DNA from 3 places in the Streptomyces sp. NPDC002935 genome. Region 2 is predicted to be linked to each of the others. Evidence: riboswitches for the same ligand, from Rfam matches in the RefSeq annotation. Region 2 holds a riboswitch; each other region holds the start of a gene.
The links. Region 2 has a riboswitch for S-adenosylmethionine ahead of thrC (threonine synthase). Riboswitches for the same ligand answer to the same signal wherever they lie in the genome.
Positions count from the first base shown of each region.

Region 1: another riboswitch for S-adenosylmethionine. It lies ahead of ABZX90_RS17440 (putative leader peptide); the one in region 2 lies ahead of thrC (threonine synthase).
Region 3: another riboswitch for S-adenosylmethionine. It lies ahead of ABZX90_RS38130 (aminotransferase class V-fold PLP-dependent enzyme); the one in region 2 lies ahead of thrC (threonine synthase).

Region 1 is NZ_JBEXNW010000011.1:169,957-174,159, reverse strand. Features, by position in the region: gene ABZX90_RS17455 (MFS transporter) at 1-474, opposite strand, end outside; gene ABZX90_RS17450 (hypothetical protein) at 647-919, shown strand; gene ABZX90_RS17445 (glutathione S-transferase C-terminal domain-containing protein) at 935-1,699, opposite strand; gene ABZX90_RS17440 (putative leader peptide) at 1,811-1,876, opposite strand; SAM riboswitch class IV at 1,913-2,002, opposite strand; gene ABZX90_RS17435 (hypothetical protein) at 2,203-2,337, shown strand; gene ABZX90_RS17430 (amino acid ABC transporter permease) at 2,505-3,509, shown strand; gene ABZX90_RS17425 (amino acid ABC transporter ATP-binding protein) at 3,608-4,203, shown strand, end outside.
Region 2 is NZ_JBEXNW010000042.1:40,998-45,200, forward strand. Features, by position in the region: gene ABZX90_RS37695 (trehalose-6-phosphate synthase) at 1-298, opposite strand, end outside; gene ABZX90_RS37700 (glucosyl-3-phosphoglycerate synthase) at 377-1,321, opposite strand; SAM riboswitch class I at 1,527-1,683, shown strand; gene thrC (threonine synthase) at 1,701-3,008, shown strand; gene ABZX90_RS37710 (MoaD/ThiS family protein) at 3,005-3,280, shown strand; gene ABZX90_RS37715 (cold-shock protein) at 3,723-3,926, shown strand.
Region 3 is NZ_JBEXNW010000043.1:52,309-56,511, forward strand. Features, by position in the region: gene ABZX90_RS38120 (rhomboid family intramembrane serine protease) at 1-267, shown strand, start outside; gene ABZX90_RS38125 (Lrp/AsnC ligand binding domain-containing protein) at 310-591, shown strand; gene ABZX90_RS38130 (aminotransferase class V-fold PLP-dependent enzyme) at 631-1,989, opposite strand; SAM riboswitch class IV at 2,179-2,295, opposite strand; gene trpD (anthranilate phosphoribosyltransferase) at 2,381-3,445, opposite strand; gene ABZX90_RS38140 (cytochrome bc complex cytochrome b subunit) at 3,584-4,203, opposite strand, start outside.

The sequences.
Region 1 (4,203 bases), on a different contig from region 2:
GCCGGCCGCCGCGCCGATGCCGCCCAGCGCCATGATGACGCCGAAGGCCCGGGCGCGGGAGGTCATGTCCGGGAAGAGGAGTGTCGTGAGGATGTAGACGGGCGGGATGAGCAGCGCTGTTCCGACGCCTTCGAGAATCGAGTTGCCGAGGATGAGGACGCCCAGGCCGGGGGAGACGGCACTGAGCAGGGCGCCGACCCCGTACACCGACAGGCCGGCCAGGAAGCAGCGTTTCCGGCCGTAGCGGTCTGTCAGCTTGCCGCCGGGAATCATCAGTGCGGCCATGACGAGCAGGAAGACCGTGATCGCGATCTGCACGCCCTGGACGGTGGTGTCGAGGTCCTCGCTGATGTCGTTGATCATCACGTTCATGTTGGAGCCGGCGAAGCTGCAGATGAACTGTGCGAGGGCGAGCGGGGCGAGAACCCGGCGCTGTGCGACCGACGGCCGCGTCGACGCGTCTGTGTCAGCCATCGTCATTCCTTCTGGCCGCCGGACGTGTGGTGGGTTGTCACGCTCCTACGGTCATAGCCTGCGTCGAACGCCGCCGGACCGCACGTGGACGGGGGCAGACCGGTGGACCCTCTCGACAAGTGCTCTGCGTACTGGGCATGCGCTGTTTCCGGGGATGGGACAGAGTGGGGCCATGGGCCACCTGTGGATGACGTGGTCGATCGAGGGAGTCGGGTCGGCCGGTCAGAACGTCGCTGACGTGGAGGCGGCCTGCCGTGCTCTGATCGGCTCCGTCGAGCGGTCGCGCCGCGCCTTCGACGTGCCGGAGCCGTGGGAGGCGCTCCGCGCGTCGGCGCTGATCCTGCAGGACCAGATCCTGGGCTCGGGACGCGAGGCCCTCGATCAGGGCCGGGAATGGACCTCGACCATGAGAGGCCTGAGCATCGTCCTGATTCCGCGCGGTTGAGCGGGGAGCCGAGCACTACCTCGTTGCCGCCCGGAAGGCGGGGTGGTCGCCGAGGCGGCGTACGTAGTCCTGGAGCCGGGGGTATGAGCAGAGAGCGCCGGCCGGGTCCAGTCGGGTGAGGGCCACCCACGCGTCCACGTCCGCCGCCGTCAGGCTCTCGCCCAACACGTAGGGCCGGGAACCGAGTTGACAGTCCAGCAACTCCAGGGCCGCCGAGAGTTCCGCGGGCCGGGCGGACGGGGTGACGTCGCGGTCCAGCAGGTCGCGGAGGGCGTCGATCTCCGCGGCAAGGGTCGGTGGACGCAGTGTGGAAGGACGGCCCGCGCTGTGACCGGAGAGCAGGCCCGCGAGATCGCGGAGAATGTCGGGGGTGTCGTTGCTGACGATGCGTCCGCTCCATCGGTCGCACAGCGCGGGCGCCGTCAGGGGGCCCTCGTAGTGGTGCTCGGTGGCCTCGTACGCGCGGCGCAGTGAGGCGAAGGCCTCGGGTGTCCCGGCCGGGTGCGTCAGGAGCGTGGTGGCGACCGATTCCTTCAGACCGAGCAGGTCGAGGGTGATCGCGATGCGCAGCGAGAGCGGACAACTCTCCGACAGATACAGCTCGTAGCGGTGCGGTGCCGGGTAGAAGCCGCCGGCCAGGCCGACGCCGATCCGGCTGTGCGTGCTGCGCGAGAGGGCGGACGGGGTCGCCAACTTGAGGCGAAGGTCCGAGGGGAACGAAACCTGGTCACAGGCACAGGAGTTGACTGTGCCGGAAGTGCGCGAAGCTGTCTCGGGCATGACTCTCCCTTGGGGAACGAGGAAGCCACCGCCGCCTTGTGGGCACCAGCGGCCGAATGCGGAGCGACTGCGCTTGTCGCGCCGGTCCGGATCGAACGGACCGGCTGCGGATCAGTAAGCGCTGGAGACACGCAACAGATCGATGTGCAAGCGCCTCGTCAAGCCGTTCCTGGGCATTCCCACCGGTCCCACCTCCGGGGCTCGCGAGACGCGAGACCACGCTTGCCCCGCCGCACCGGCGGGACCCGGGGCACCCCGTCGCGGTGGAAGGGTTGCCTGTCAGCGGGCCGGGGCCGATGACCACATGAGCGGACGAACCCGCACCGTGGGCGCTGACAATCGTGACCGTCCACGCCAGTCTCGGCGCGCCCTGTGACGCCGTCAAGAAGGCCGGGCGCGCGGTCTCACCTGGTGGTCACCCGCATTGACATTCTTTTCGGGGCGGGCCTAACGTGCGGCGCACAACGGGATGCCCCAGGGCCGGAGAGACGACGGTGACGGCGATGTACGCAGCAGACGGGACGACCGCATGGCGGCGCCTCGGCCGCGTCGTGCTGTGCGCCGACCGCTCCGTCGACCTGCTGCGCGTCAACAGCGCGCTGTGTACGGTCATGTGCCGCACCGTCAGCCGAGGCTGACGGTTCTTCCGGTTCTCTGACGACCACTGCTGCCGCGGTGTGTCCTTTCCCCGTCCAGCCCCCCGTTCCGCGTGTGCCCGTGCGGCGCCTCGTGCTGAGCCGTCTTCCGCTCCGCGTCGCGCTGCCGCTTCCGTGGTCCGGGGAGTCCGAATCCGCTGGAGCTCTCCATGAGTCAATCTCCCGGCACCGCTGTGTCCTCCGGATCGGCACCGCTCGCCGAGACGATCCCCCGTACCGACCTCCCCGCCCCGCCCAAGACCCTGACGGCTCAGCGGGTCCTTCCGCTCCGGCGTCCCGGCCGCCATCTCGTCACGGCCGTCGTGCTCGTCCTGGTCGCCCAGATCACCCATGGGCTGGTGACCAATCCCTTCTACCAGTGGGACCGGTTCCAGTACTGGTTCCTCCGCCCGACCATCCTCGACGGCCTGCTCATCACCCTTGAAGTCGCCGTCTACAGCGCCGTGTTGGGCCTCCTCGGCGGCATCCTGCTCGCCCTGGCCAGGCTCTCCCCTAGCCCGGTGCTCCGCGCGGTGAGCTGGGTCTACACCTGGCTGTTCCGGTCGGTGCCGCTGATCGTGGTCCTGCTGTTCCTCTACAACTTCAGTGCGCTGTACCAGACGTTGAGCGTGGGCGTGCCCTTCGGCCCGGCCTTCTTCACCTTCGACGAGTCCCGCCTGGCCACCGACATGGCCGTCGCCGTCATCGGACTGAGCCTCAACGAAGCGGCGTACGCCTCCGAAGTGGTGCGCGGCGGCATCCTCTCCGTCGACCAGGGCCAGCACGAGGCGGCCTCCGCCCTGGGCCTGCCGAAGCGGTACCAGTTCGCGAGGATCGTCTTCCCGCAGGCACTGCGCTCCATCACCCCCAACTACGTCAACCAGCTGATCGGTCTGATCAAGGGCACCTCACTGGTCTTCTACGTGTCCCTGCTGGACCTGTTCGGCTCCGTGCAGAGCATGGGCAGCACCTACCCCGGCGACATCGTGCCGCTGCTCCTCGTCGCCACCGTCTGGTACCTGATCCTCACCAGCGTCGTGTCCGTCATCCAGTTCTACGTCGAGCGGCACTACTCGCGGGGCGCGCTGCGCACCCTGCCGCCGACCCCGCTGCAGAAGGTGCGGAACGGTCTGCGCGAGATGCGGGCCCGAGTCCGGAGGGAGACGGCGATATGACCGGCGACAGGGATCGGACGAGCACCTGGACACGGAGGGCGCGTGCCGCGCAGGCGACGGACACGGCTTCGACGGCCGAGAACGCCGGAGCGCTCCAGGTGCGGCCCGCGGCGCTCCAGGTGCACGACGTGCACAAGTGGTACGGCACCCAACAGGTACTGAACGGCGTGGAGTTGACCGTCCGGCCGGGGGAGGTGACGGTGGTCGTCGGGCCGTCGGGCTCCGGCAAATCCACCCTCCTACGCGTGATCAACCACCTGGAGAAGCCCGAGATCGGCCATGTCAGTCTGAACGGCGAGCTCATCGGCGTACGCAGGCACGGCGAGCGTCTGAAGGAGCTGAGCGAGCGGGTCATCCTGGCCCAGCGCGGCCGGATCGGATTCGTCTTCCAGAACTTCAACCTCTTCCCTCATCTCACCGTGCTGGACAACGTGGCCGCCGCTCCGGTGGCGACCGGCAAGCTGTCCAAGCCCGACGCCCAGGAGCTGGCCCGCGATCTGCTCGCCCGCGTGGGGCTCGCGGACAAGGCCGCCGCCTATCCACGGCAGTTGTCGGGCGGACAGCAGCAGCGCGTGGCCATCGCCCGAGCCCTCGCCCTGCGGCCCGGTGTCATCCTCTTCGACGAACCGACGTCCGCGCTCGACCCCGAACTGGTCGGGGAGGTGCTCGCCGTCATCAAGGACCTGGCCGACAG
Region 2 (4,203 bases):
CGAACCACAGCACGGAGTTGGCGATGCCGTTGTACGCGTCGGCGTGCACCTCGGCGTCGATGGCGAGCATCCGCACGCCGTCCTCGCCGACTCCGCGCCGTACCGCCTCCCGGTCGCCGTCGCCGAGGGCCGAGCACACCCATAGCGCGCCCGCGTCCGGCCCGATCGCCGAGAGTCCCGAGACGAGGCCGCCGCCGCCGCGCCGGGCGTGCAGCGAGTCGTCCTCCCGTACCTCGTAGGTGATCGGGCCGCGGTTGGACGCGACCAGAATCCGGTGGGCACCGTGCGTTGAAGCCATGCCTCGAAACCTAGCCCCGTGTCGAAACGCTCAAACGTTCCCTTCGGCCGTATGCGATCGCCGGCCGGTCGGGCTGGTCTACGCGGCTCTGCGCCGCTGGTACTCGGAGATTTCGGTCATCGGTGGCCTTTCCTCCGTGTCGACCGAGTACGTGCGCGGCTGGAAACCGTCCCGGCCGCGCTCGAACTGGGTGAGGGCGGGGCGGATCAGGTGCCCGCGGGCCAGCCGGAGCTGGGCGGTGCGGTAGATCGCGGCGGCCATCCGGCCGAGGGCCTGGCCGTCCTGGTGGCGGTGTTTGCGGACGCCGACGTCGACCTGGGCGAGGGCGTCCAGACCCACCAGGTGCAGGGCGTCGACGAGCATGCCCAACTCCACGCCGTAGCCGACGGGGAACGGGAGCTGTTCGAGCAGGGAGCGACGGGCCGCGTACTCGCCGCCGAGGGGCTGGACGAAGCCCGCGAGCTGCGGCCAGTGCATGTTGAGCAGGGGGCGGGCCATCAGCTCGGTGACCCGGCCGCCCTGTCCCGAGGCGCCGCCCAGCGGGCGGTCGTACATGGCCTTGACCAGATCGACGCCGGGGTCGGTGAGCAGCGGGCCCACGATTCCGGAGACGAAGTCGGACGAGAACTCCTTGAGGTCCGCGTCGATGAAACAGACGATGTCCCCGCTCGTCACGAGCAGTGACCGCCAGAGCACCTCGCCCTTGCCGGGCACTGCCGGAATCCGCGGGAGGATGTCGTCGCGGTGCACGACTCTCGCGCCCGCGGCGGCGGCGACCGCGGAGGTGCGGTCCGTCGAGCCCGAGTCGACGACGACGATCTCGTCGACGAGGGGTACCTGCTGCATCAGGTCGTGGCGGATGATCGCGACGATCTCGCCGACCGTCTCCTCCTCGTTGAGCGCGGGCAGCACGACACTGACCGTCGACCCCGTGATGCGTTTCGCGGCCATGAGCCTGTGGAGCGGGCGGTCGGTCAGGGACCAGGAGCGTGTGCCCAGCCAGCTTTCGACTTCTTTCAGCACGGTCTGCGGCTCCTCACTGTCTGATCACACGCTCTCATCAGCGTGCCCGCTGCGGCCAGCGGCAGATCGATTGCCGTCGTCTCGCGGTTCGGACGACTATCTCAACTGTCCTGGCCTTCGGTTACAGTCTTGAACAACGCGGATGACCATCGCATGTCCTGGATCGTCGGTACGTATCGCGTTCAACAGTCCAACAATTAAATACCGCTCATCCAGAGGGGCAGAGGGATACGGCCCGATGAAGCCCCGGCAACCCTCCAGCCGGTCTCGTACCGATCGATGTCGATCGCGTCGCGAGGCTCCCGGCTAGGGAAGGTGCCAAATCCGTCTCACGGCGAAGTGCGTCGTGAGGAAGATGAGGAGAAAGGGCCTCGCCTCCATGGCTGCGCAGACAGTTGCAAGCACCACGAACTCCGTGAGCTCCGCCGAAGCGGTGGACCTCGGCCCGGCCGCGGCGCTTTCCTGCCGCGAGTGCGGGCACCGCGTCCCGCTCGGTCCGGTCTTCGCCTGCGAGGAGTGTTTCGGCCCGCTGGAGATCGCCTACGACTTCTCGGCCTACGAAACCGAGGAGCTCCGCAAGCGCATCGAAGCGGGACCCGCGAACATCTGGCGCTACGCGCCCCTCCTGCCCGTCCCCGCGGACGTGGCCGAGAAGCCGAACATCAACCCCGGCTGGACCAAGCTCGTCCAGGCCGACAACCTGGCCCGCGCGCTCGGTGTCGACGCCGGCAAGCTCTTCGTCAAGGACGACTCCGGCAACCCGACGCACTCCTTCAAGGACCGCGTCGTCGCCCAGGCCATCGAAGCGGCCCGCGCCTTCGGCTTCACCACCCTCTCCTGCTCCTCCACCGGCAACCTCGCCGGCGCCGTCGGCGCCGCGGCGGCCCGCGCCGGCTTCCGCTCCTGCGTGTTCATCCCGCACGACCTGGAGCAGGGCAAGGTCGTCATGGCCGCGGTCTACGGCGGCGAGCTCGTCGGCATCCAGGGCAACTACGACGACGTGAACCGCTTCTGCTCCGAGCTGATCGGCGACCCGGCCGGCGAGGGCTGGGGCTTCGTCAACGTCAACCTGCGGCCGTACTACGCCGAGGGCTCCAAGACGCTGGCGTACGAGATCTGCGAGCAGCTCGGCTGGAAGCTCCCCGACCAGCTCGTCGTGCCGATCGCCTCCGGCTCCCAGCTCACGAAGATCGACAAGGGACTGCAGGAGCTGATCAAGCTCGGGCTCGTCGAGGACAAGCCGTACAAGATCTTCGGCGCGCAGGCCGAGGGCTGCTCCCCGGTGTCCGTCGCCTACAAGGCCGGCCACGACGTCGTACGGCCGCAGAAGCCGGACACCATCGCCAAGTCGCTGGCCATCGGCAACCCCGCGGACGGGCCGTACGTGCTCGACATCGCGCGGCGCACCGGCGGTGCGGTGGAGGACGTGAACGACGAGCAGATCGTCGACGCGATCAAGCTGCTCGCGCGCACGGAGGGCATCTTCGCGGAGACGGCCGGTGGTGTGACCGTGGGCGTCACCCGCAAGCTGATCGAGAACGGTCTTCTCGACCCGACCCTCACCACGGTCGTGCTGAACACCGGCGACGGCCTCAAGACTCTGGACGCGGTGGCCTCGGACACCGGGCTGACCGCGACCATCCGCCCGAACCTCGACTCCTTCCGAGAGGCTGGCCTCGCATCATGAGCGTCAACGTCCGCATCCCCACCATCCTGCGCACCTACACCGGGGGCGCCGCCGAGGTGTCGGCCGAGGGCACGACCCTCGCCGAGGTCATCGCCGACTTGGAGAGCAACCACACGGGCATCGCCGCGCGCGTTCTGGACGACCAGGGCAAGCTGCGCCGCTTCGTCAACGTGTACGTCAACGACGACGACGTCCGGTTCGAGCAGGGCCTTCAGACGGCGACCCCGGACGGTGTCGGTGTCTCGATCATTCCGGCCGTCGCCGGAGGCTGATCGTTACCCTCGGTAATGCCGAACACGCTGAGTTCATCGAATTGCCCCCTCCGTGAGAGAAACGGAGGGGGCAATTCTGTAGGGTTGAGCGCGCTACAGTTGGGGAAGTCGCTTCGCTTTCGATGTTGGTTTCATGCCGGACGCATATGAGTTCTTGCCCGGCATCCGACAAGAAGTAGCCAAACTGCCCCGCCTATTTGAGCCGTTTATGGCATTTACGGGGCCCGACTTGCCCTGAATCCTTGCACATTCTCCGCATATCAGCGATCAGCCATGCCCAGAATTCTCGTCCGATTGACCTGTTGCAGACGGCAGTTGGACAGATACATTCAGCCGCGGTCGACGCGTTCCGGCGCACACCCCCAACCGTTGGGGGGGTGAGGTTTGACCCGGATCCGCGAAGTGTGGATCTGTGCAAGGGCCAGTAATAGGGGAGTTAGGCATGGCTCAGGGCACCGTCAAGTGGTTCAACGCGGAGAAGGGGTACGGCTTCATCGCGGTCGACGGTGGTGCGGACGTCTTCGTGCACTACAGCGCGATTCAGATGGACGGCTACCGCACCCTTGAAGAGGGTCAGCGAGTGGAGTTCGAAATCTCGCAGGGCCAGAAGGGTCCGCAGGCGGACATGGTCAAACTCGCCGTCTGATCCGGGCGCGAACGACCACCGACGCACTCACGCCGGGGGGCCCGCATCCCACCAGGGATGCGGGCCTCTCGTGCGTCCTCGGCCGCCCTCCGCTGTCCTGCGCGCGCCCGCGCGCCCGCGAGCGCCTTCTCGGGCGCCGCGCGGAGGCTGCGCCCGGAGGCCCGTACGGAGGCCGCTCGTGGGGCCCGTTTTCACGAGAGGCGCTTGCACTCGCAGGGGTCGAGTGCTAATCATTGGCGTTAGCACTCTCCCAGTGAGAGTGACAGAACTTGGATCG
Region 3 (4,203 bases), on a different contig from region 2:
GTGACCAGTCTCTTCCCGTTCCTGTTCTTCCTGCCGCTGCGGTTCCCGGCCTGGGTGGTGCTGCCGTTCTGGTTCGCCCTGCAGTGGCTGGCGGCGGGCCGCAGCGAATCGGGCCCCGGGGTCGCCTATCTGGCCCACCTCGTGGGCTTCTCCGCGGGTTTCGTCTACGCGTGGGTGCGGTTCGGCCGCCGTACGACCGCCGCGGCCTCCCTGGGGGCGGTGCCGGGGCCCCCGGCGGAACAGCCGGGCCAGGTGGACCGCGAGTAGGGTGAGATCCCCAATAGTGGCCCCCGAGGGAGAGAACAAGCCGTGATCACCGCGATCGTCCTCATCAAGACCAGCGTGGACCGGATCCCCGAGATCGCCGAGTCGATCGCGTCGCTGGAGAGCGTCAGCGAGGTCTTCTCCGTCACCGGCACCTACGACCTGATCGCCATGGTCCGGGTCAAGGCCCACGACGACCTCGCGGACGTCATCCCCGGCAGGATCAGCAAGATCCCGGGCGTCGAGGCGACGGACACGCATGTGGCGTTCCGTACATACTCCGAGCACGACCTGGAGGCGGCGTTCGCCATCGGTCTCGACTCCTGACCGACGGAACACCGCCTCCGGGCGGTACCGGCGCGGGGGTCAGACCGCCGGGACGCAGCGGCCGTCCTCGGTGCGGTACTGCCACCGGGCGCCGTCCCGGACGAGTTCGCGCACCGCGCGGACGAAGCGCTCGACGTGCTCGTCGGGGGTACCGGCCCCGAAGCTGACGCGGATGGCGTTGAGGGACTTCTCGCCGGGGGCCGCCTCGGGGGCGCCGCACTCCCCCTGGGTCCCCGGGTCGCTGCCGAGCAGCGTGCGGACCAGCGGGTGGGCGCAGAAGAGGCCGTCGCGGACCCCGATGCCGTACTCGGCGGAGAGCGCGGCGGCGAAGTGCGAGCTGTTCCAGCCCTCGACGACGAAGGAGATGACGCCCACCCGCGGGGCGTCGTCGCCGAAGAGGGAGAGGACCCGGACCTCCGGGACCTCGGCGAGACCCGCGCGGACGGTACGGATCAGGTGCTGTTCACGGGCGACGAGGTTGTCGAAGCCCTCGTCGGTGAGCGCCTTGCAGGCCGACGCGATCGAGTACGCGCCGATGACGTTCGGCGAGCCGGCCTCGTGCCGGGCGGCGCTGTCGTGCCACTCCACGTCCACGCCGCCGTCCGCGCGCCGGGCGACCTTGCGGCTGGCGCCGCCGCCCGCCAGGTACGGCTCGGCCTCGCGCAGCCAGTCGGAGCGGCCCGCGAGGACACCGGAGCCGAAGGGCGCGTACAGCTTGTGCCCGGAGAAGGCGACCCAGTCGACGTCGAGGTCCTGGACCGACACCGGGTGGTGCGGGGCGAGCTGAGCGGCGTCCAGGACGATCCGGGCGCCGTGGGCGTGCGCGGCGGCGGCCAGCTCACGCACCGGCCACAGCTCCCCGGTGACGTTCGAGGCACCGGTGACGCAGACCAGGGCCGGTCCGTGGTCACGGGCGGCGAGGGCGCCCTCCAGGACCGCGACGGCCTCGCCCGGGGTGCGCGGGGCGTTCAGGTACGTCACCCGGGCGTCGCGCCACGGCAGCAGCGAGGCGTGGTGCTCGGTCTCGAAGACGAAGACCTGGCAGTCGGCCGGGAGAGCGGCGGCGAGCAGGTTGAGCGAGTCGGTGGTGGAGCGGGTGAAGACGACCTGGTCGCCGGCGCGGCAGTCGAGGAACTCCTCGACGGTCCTGCGGGCGTTCTCGAAGAGGTCGGTGGACAGCTGCGAGAGGTAGCCGGCGCCCCGGTGGACGCTGCCGTAGTACGGCGCGTACGCGGCCACGTCGTCCCACACCCGCTGAAGGGCGGGCGCGCTGGCCGCGTAGTCGAGGGCGGCGTAGGTGACCTCGCCGCCGGTGACGAGCGGGACGGTGACATCCCGGCCCAGAACGGCCAAGGGGGCACAAACGGTCTGGTCGGCGGCAACGGTGGAGACAGACATGGCGAGCTCCTGTGAGAGGCAGGCGGGATCACCGCGCGAGCCGGCCGCCCGGAGGCAGGGCTCAGCGCAGGAAAGGGTGAAAAGGGTGTGCGGAGGTGGGGCTCGACGCCCTATCGCATTCGCTTGCTCACAGAAGGCTCCCTCGAACGACCAGGACCCCTGGTTGCATCCGCCCGGAAGGGCGGGAGGGGTCCGCGCTTGCCGTAGGCCTCGCTGCCTACGACCTGGTCTTCACCCGGGGCACCCCGCCACGGACGGAGGGTTGCCGGACAGCCGGCCGGGGCCTGATGGCTGTCACTCATGACCTGATACAGCATCTTGCCAGAGGATCATCCACGCGCAAGGCGCAGTCCGGATTCTGGACTGCGCCTTGCTCCGTGTCATGGGTGGATCAGGCGTTGCTGGCGGCCACCCAGCGGTCCAGGGTGCGCTTCGCGGCGCCGGAGTCGATCGCCTCGGCCGCCTTCTCCATTCCGTCGCGTAGCTGGTCCGCGAGGGGCGCGCCGGTCGGCGACAGGGCCACCAGGGCCGCCGCCGAGTTCAGCAGGACCGCCTCCCGTACGGGCCCCTTCTCGCCGTCCAGCAGGCGCCGGGCGACCTCCGCGTTGTACGAGGCGTCGGCGCCGCGCAGGGCCTCCACCGGGACGATGTCGAGCCCGACGTCACGCGGGTCGAAGCGCTCCTCGGTGACCTTGCCGTCGCGGACCACCCAGACATGGGAGCCCGCAGTGGTGGTCAGCTCGTCGAGGCCGTCGTCACCGCGGAAGACCAGCGAGGAGTTGCCGCGCTCGGCGAACACACCCGCCACGATCGGCGCCATGCGGGGGTCGGCGACTCCGACCGCCTGGGCCCTCACCCGCGCCGGGTTGGTCAGCGGGCCGAGCACGTTGAAGGTCGTCCGGATGCCCAACTGGCCGCGTGCCGCCGCCGCATGACGCAGCGCCGGGTGAAACTTCACCGCGAAGCAGAAGGTGATCCCGGCCTCTTCGGCCACCTCGGCGACCCGCTTCACCGTGAGCTGGAGATTGACGCCGAGCTTCTCCAGGACGTCCGAGGAGCCGGACGCGGAGGACGCGGCCCGGTTGCCGTGCTTGACGACCTTGGCGCCGGTGCCGGCCACGACGATCGAGGACATCGTGGAGATGTTGACGGTCTTCGCCCCGTCGCCGCCCGTGCCGACGATGTCGACGGTGTGTCCGGGCACTTCGATCACATTGGCGTGCTCGTACATCGCCCGGACGAGTCCGGAGATCTCCTGGACGGTCTCGCCCTTGGCCCGCAGGGCGACCATGAACCCGGCGATCTGCGCGTCGGTCGCCTCGCCGCGCATGATGCGGTCCATCGCCCAGGCCGTGTCGTCCGCGCTCTGGTCGCGGCCTTCCAGCAGGCCGTTCAGTACCTGGGGCCAGGAACGGACCGCCGCGGTGTCGCCTCCGGCGGGGTTCACAGCGCTCATGGTCGCTCCTGGGTTCGTAGGTGACGCGAAGGGACTCACCCCTTGCGCGGGGTGAGTCCACCCTATCCAGCCCGCGAGACGGCAAAGAGCCCCGTCCATTGCCTGGACGGGGCTCTCGCCGTGGCGAACTACCGGGGATCAGTGGTGGCCGTGGCCGCTCGTGATCTCCTTGTACTCCTCGACGGTGGGCTTGGGGATCTGGTTGTCCTCCCCGTAGAAGCCCTCGCTCATCTTGGCGCGCAGCTTCTGCGTGCCCGAGACCTTGCGCTCGACACCGTTCTCGTCGACCGTCGGGCCGATCTCGGCCGGCTTGTACTGCTCGTGCGCGGTGAGCGTGTGCAGCGCGTCCTGGCTGAGCGGCTCGTGGACCTCGATGAACTCACCGTGCGGCAGGCGCTTGATGATGCCCGACTCGCGGCCGTGCAGCACCTTGTCCCGGTCCCGGCGCTGGAGGCCGAGGCAGATCCGCTTGGTGGCGATGAACGTGAGCACCGGCACGACGAAGAACGCGATCCGGACGAACCAGGTGATCGAGTTGATCGACAGGTGGAAGTGCGTGGCCCAGATGTCGTTGCCGCCGCCGACGAGCAGGACGAAGTACCAGCTGATCCAGGCGGCACCGAACGCGGTCCGGGTCGGGACGTTGCGCGGGCGGTCCAGGATGTGGTGCTCGCGCTTGTCGCCGGTGACCCAGGACTCGATGAACGGGTAGACCGCGATCGCGACCAGGACCAGCGGGAAGATCACCAGCGGGATGA